DNA from 2 places in the Streptomyces odontotermitis genome. Region 2 is predicted to be linked to the other one. Evidence: riboswitches for the same ligand, from Rfam matches in the RefSeq annotation. Region 2 holds a riboswitch; the other holds the start of a gene.
What was found. Region 2 has a riboswitch for glycine ahead of gcvP (aminomethyl-transferring glycine dehydrogenase). Riboswitches for the same ligand answer to the same signal wherever they lie in the genome.
Positions count from the first base shown of each region.

Region 1 (2,898 bases), on a different contig from region 2:
GCGGATGTCGACGCCGACTCCGGTGGTGCCGGGCTCGGCGTGCGCGGCGTCCACGTACGCCATGGCGATCGGCTTGCCCAGGGTGGGGGACGGGGCGCCGGAGGTGACCTCGCCGATGACCTGGCCGTCCGCGACGACCGGCATGCCGGCGCGCGGGACGCGGCGGCCCTCGGCGATCAGGCCGACGAGCTTGCGCGGGGGAGCGGACTCGGCGCGCTCGGCGGCGGCGCTGAGCGCGGCGCGGCCCACGAAGGTGTCGGACTGCGAGGTCTTCTCGAACTTCACGACGCGGCCGAGACCGGCGTCGAAGGGGGTGAGCGCGGTGGTGAGCTCGTGCCCGTACAGCGGCATGCCCGCCTCCAGGCGCAGCGTGTCGCGGCAGGAGAGGCCGCAGGGCACGAGGCCCTTGGCCGCGCCCGCGTCGGTGAGCGCCTGCCAGAGCTTCTCGGCGTCGCCGGGGGCGACGAAGAGCTCGAAGCCGTCCTCGCCGGTGTAGCCGGTGCGGGCGATCAGGGCGGGGACGCCGGCGACGGTGCCGGGCAGGCCCGCGTAGTACTTGAGGCCGTCGAGGTCGGCGTCGGTGACGGAGGCGAGGATGCCGGGGGACTCGGGGCCCTGGACGGCGAGCAGCGCGTAGGCCTCGCGGTCGTCGCGGACCGTGGCGTCGAACGCCGCGGCGCGCTCGGTGAGGGCGTCCAGGACGGTCTGGGCGTTGCCCGCGTTGGCGACGACCATGTACTCGGGGGCCTCGGCCTCGCCCAGGCGGTAGACGATCAGGTCGTCGAGGATGCCGCCGTTCTCGTCGACGATCATCGTGTAGCGGGCGCGGCCGACGCCGATGGAGCCGATGTTGCCGACCAGCGCGTGGTTGAGGAAGTCCACGGCCTGGGGGCCGAAGACGGTGATCTCACCCATGTGGGACAGGTCGAAGAGCCCGGCCTTGGTGCGCACGGCGTTGTGCTCGTCGCGCTCGCTGGCGTACCGCAGCGGCATGTCCCAGCCCGCGAAGTCGGTCATGGTCGCGCCGAGCGAACGATGCAGCGCATCGAGGGCGGTGTGGCGTACGGCGTTGCTCATGAGTGAAGGCTCCCAGGGCATGCATGACGGCGAGGTTGGTTTCCTCCCCATCTGTCATGGAACCTGAGAGGTTCGCCTCGGTCCGGGGTCACCGGGACGTCGGCTTGCACCTTGGGTGGGGCGGCCCAGGGGGCGGCCCGCTTTTCAGATGTGCCTCGCCCACGCGGTACGGGGCCTGAGAGATTCAAGGGAGGAACTTGCTCCTTCGGCGCCCCGGATCCGTATCACCTACCGACGAAGCGGTAGTGCGGTACAGGGGTCCGGGAACTCTCCCGCGCGGATTCAAGCGGCCGGTATGGAGTTGGCGCGCACATCATTGCATGCGGGGGCGCACGCCGGGGAGCTGCGGTCGAACAGCGGAGCCCTTGTGCGGCATTACCTTCTCTTTACACTCGATGGGGAAGGGCGGGAGACCAGTGACGTGTGACCGCATGGGGAGGCCGATCACGGTGCGCAAGGCGAGTGTCTACGCGACGACGACGGGGGCTCTGCTGCCCGGGCAGGCGGGTGCCCCGGCCCACGAGTGCTGCGCGCCGGACGCCGCGGCACCGCCGCTGCCCCGGCCGGTGGTCCGCGACCTGCGGGCCCGTGCGGGCCGCAGCCCGCACCGGCTCGCCTTCGCCCAGGGCGACTTGGTGGTGGTGTCGGGTCTTCCGGGCAGCGGCAAGTCCACGCTGATGCGGCGCGCGGCCGCGGCCGGGCGCATCGACTCCCAGGACACCCGCGACCGCTGGGCGCACCGGATGCCGCGCCTGCTCCCGTACGCGCTCTACCGCCCCCTCGTCCGCCTCTCCCACTACGCGGGCCTGCGCCGGGCGCTGCGCTCCGGCGAGAGCGTCGTGGTGCACGACTGCGGTACGCAGGCGTGGGTGCGCGGGTGGCTCGCGCGCGAGGCCGAGCGCCGGGGCTCCGCCCTCCATCTGCTCCTCCTGGACGTCCCCGAGGCCACGGCCCTCAAGGGCCAGCGGGAGCGGGGCAGAGGCGTCTCGCGGTACGCCTTCGCACGGCATCGCAGGATGGTGGGGCGCCTGGTGGCCGCGACCGAGAGGGGGGAGCTGCCCCGGGGATGCGGGTCCGCTGTGCTCCTTGACCGGGAGGCGGCGGGGGCGCTGAGGAGGATCGGGTTCACGCGCTGACAGGACGACGAGGCCCGCACCGTCGAACGGTGCGGGCCTCGTCGTTGTTCGGGCGGGCGGGCGCCGTCAGAACGGCAGACCCGGGATCTTCGGGAAGCCCGGCACGGCGGGCGTCGTCGCGGGCGGCGTGGTGGCCGGAGTCTCCGGCATGCCCGGGATCTTCGGCAGGCCCGGGACCTCCGGCAGCTTCGGCAGGTCCTTCGTGAGCTTGCCGAGGCCGATCTGGATCAGCAGGTCCACCGCGAGCTGCGGGACCGCGTTGAGGGCGACGACGAGGCCGAGGAGGTCACCCTTCATCGCCGCCTGGACCAGGACATCCGTCTGCTTCTTCAGCTTGGCCTGCGCCGCCTTGACCGGGTCGTCGCCCTTCGGGGGCGTCGGCTCCGGGTCGGCGGCGCGCACGGCGCCGGTCGCGGCGAGCACCCCGTCCAGGGCGGCGTCGACGGCGGCGCGGTCGGCCGGGCCGACCGAGTCGTCGGCGGCGCGGTCGGCGAGCCGGTCGATCGCGTCGTACAGCGCGTCGAAGCCCTGCTCGACGCGGAGCGCCCGCTGGTCGTCGACGGAGGCGGTGGCCGCGCTCGCGGGGGCGGCGAGGGCGAGGGAGCCCGCGGCGCCGGCGAAGAGGGACAGGGAGACGGCGAGCGCGGTGGCGGACTTGCTGAGTCGCATGGGGAGGGTCCTTCCG
Region 1 is NZ_JBNJLS010000016.1:10,180-13,077, reverse strand. Features, by position in the region: gene gcvT (glycine cleavage system aminomethyltransferase GcvT) at 1-1,077, opposite strand, end outside; glycine riboswitch at 1,119-1,231, opposite strand; glycine riboswitch at 1,232-1,362, opposite strand; gene ACQB60_RS32515 (AAA family ATPase) at 1,521-2,213, shown strand; gene ACQB60_RS32510 (hypothetical protein) at 2,280-2,882, opposite strand.
Region 1: another riboswitch for glycine. It lies ahead of gcvT (glycine cleavage system aminomethyltransferase GcvT); the one in region 2 lies ahead of gcvP (aminomethyl-transferring glycine dehydrogenase).

Region 2 (2,898 bases):
GACGCTGACGCGGTCCGAGACGCTGCGGGGGCCCACGGACGACCCGGCGGTGGTGCGGGAGGCCGCGGCGCGGTTGCTGGAGTCCGTGGACACCACGGGCGGGGTGCGGCTGCTCGGGGTGGGGGTGAGCGGTCTCGCGGACTACACACAGGAGGATCTGTTCGCGCAGGCCATGGCCGCGCGGGACGAACTGGAGGGGGCGGCGGAGGCCGGGGAGGCGGGCGGGGAGCCCGTGCAGGAGGCCGTCGAGGAGGTGGTGGCGCCCGTCGAGCGGCGGTGGGCGGCCGGGCATGACGTGGTGCACGCGGAACACGGGCACGGGTGGGTGCAGGGGAGCGGGCTCGGGCGGGTCACGGTGCGGTTCGAGACGCCGGACTCGGCGCCGGGGCGGGTGCGGACGTTCCGTACCGATGATCCTGATCTGGAGCCCGCGCAGCCGCTGCCGCTCGTGGCGGTGGAGGGGGCGGAGGAGGGCGTGGAGGAGGGCGTGGAGGAGGGCGTGGAGGAGGAGGTCCAGGAGAGGGGCCAGGAGGGGGTGTGAGTCAGGGGTCCTCGGTGCCCGCGAGCTTGCCGAAGTCGCGGTCGGCGGGGGTGTCGGCGGGCTCCGTGGGGGGCGTGATGTCCAGGCCGTAGTGGTGGTAGAGCTGGAGCTCCTGCTCGGGGGAGAGATGGCGGCCGACGCCGAAGTCGGGGGCGTCCTTGATCAGGGAGCGCTCGAAGGGGATGTGCAGGGTGCCGTCGTCGATCAGTTCGCTGGGCTCAAGGGGGACGAAGGCGTCCCTGCTGAACAGGCCGGTCCGTATGGCCGCCCACTCCGGGGCGCCGGTGGCGTCGTCCAGGTAGACCTCGTCGACGGTGCCGATCTTGGCGCCGTTGCGGTCGAATGCCTTGCGGCCGATCAGGTGGCGCGGATCGATATCGGTCTGCACAGGCCCTCCAGCGATGGTCGCAACTCATTCGTAACCACTACGAAAGGGCACATCCGGGCGATCGTCCAGTTGAACGGGGGCCCAAAGGCTCGCTGATAGGCTGGGAAATGGCTGCTGACCCCGTGCGGGAGAGTCCTCCGGTGGCATCACCGGAGGCGCCGAAGGAGCAAATCCTCCCCGGAATCTCTCAGGCCCCTGTACCGCACGGACGAGGTCGCTCTGGAAAGCAGGGTGGGTATCGGGCGGGGACGTCCGGGGCCTCCCTCACCGACGGTGCAAGCAGGGGCGGCCGTGTCCCTGTGAAGCTCTCAGGTACCGATGACAGAGGGGGAGGCCGTCCGGGTATGCGCGGCTTGCCGTGATACCCCCGCAGGTCGCAACGACCAGGAGGCCTCCGCAAGATGACCGCCCACCGCATTCCGCTCTCCGAGCTCGAGCAGGGAACTCCCTTCGAGCAGCGTCACATCGGCCCCGGCAGCGAGGCCGTCGCCAAGATGCTCGCCCAGGTCGGCTACGGCTCCCTCGACGAGCTGACGGCGACCGCGGTGCCCGACGTGATCAAGAACGCCGATGCCCTCGAACTGCCGGGCGCGCGCACCGAACCGGAGGTTCTCGCCGAGCTGCGCTCGCTCGCGGACCGCAACCAGGTCCTCGACTCCATGATCGGCCTCGGCTACTACGGCACCTTCACGCCGCCGGTCATTCTGCGGAATGTCATGGAGAACCCCTCCTGGTACACCGCCTACACGCCGTACCAGCCGGAGATCTCGCAGGGGCGGCTCGAGGCGCTGCTCAACTTCCAGACGATGGTCGCCGACCTGACCGGTCTGCCGACGTCCGGTGCCTCGCTGCTCGACGAGGGGACCGCGGCCGCGGAGGCCATGGCGCTGTCGCGGCGCGTGGGCAAGGTCAAGAACGGGGTCTTCCTCGTCGACGCCGACGCGCTGCCCCAGACCGTCGCCGTGATCGAGACGCGGGCCGAGCCGACCGGTGTCGAGGTCGTCGTCGCGGATCTGAGCGACGGCATCCCGGCGGAGGTCGCCGAGCGTGGCGTCGTCGGCGTGCTCATCCAGTACCCGGGCGCCTCCGGTGCCGTACGGGACATCAAGCCGCTCGTCGACCAGGCCCATGAGCTGGGCGCGATCGTGACCGTCGCCGCCGACCTGCTCGCCCTGGCGCTGCTGGCCTCGCCCGGGGAGCTCGGCGCGGACATCGCCGTGGGCACCACGCAGCGCTTCGGTGTGCCGATGGGCTTCGGCGGGCCGCACGCCGGATACATGGCGGTGCGCGAGAAGTTCGCGCGCAGCCTGCCGGGGCGGCTCGTGGGTGTGTCCGTGGACGCCGACGGCAACAAGGCGTACCGGCTCGCGCTGCAGACGCGGGAGCAGCACATCCGCCGGGAGAAGGCCACCAGCAACATCTGCACCGCGCAGGTCCTGCTCGCCGTGATGGCCGGCATGTACGCCGTGTACCACGGGCCCGAGGGGCTCAAGTCCATTGCGCGGCGCACCCATCGGTACGCCACGCTGCTCGCCGCCGGTCTGACGGCGGGCGGGGTCGAGGTCGTGCACGGCGCGTACTTCGACACGCTGACCGTGCGCGTGCCGGGCAAGGCCGCCGATGTGGTGGCCGCGGCCCGCGAGGAGGGCGTCAACCTCCGCCTCGTCGACGCCGATCACGTCTCGCTGGCGTGCGACGAGACCACCGGGCGTGCCCAACTGGCCGCAGTCTGGGCCGCGTTCGGTGTCGAGGCCGACATCGAGGCGCTCGACGAGAGTGTCGTGGACGCGCTGCCGGAGGGGCTGCTGCGCAGCGACGACTACCTCACGCACCCCGTCTTCCACGAGTACCGCTCCGAGACCGCGATGCTGCGCTACCTGCGCCGCCTCGCCGACCGGGACTACGCGCTCGACCGGGGCATGATCCCGCTGGGCTCCTGCACCATGAAGCTGAACGCGACGACGGAGAT
Region 2 is NZ_JBNJLS010000031.1:9,583-12,480, forward strand. Features, by position in the region: gene ACQB60_RS43120 (DNA polymerase IV) at 1-541, shown strand, start outside; gene ACQB60_RS43125 (PRC-barrel domain-containing protein) at 543-929, opposite strand; glycine riboswitch at 1,045-1,142, shown strand; gene gcvP (aminomethyl-transferring glycine dehydrogenase) at 1,331-2,898, shown strand, end outside.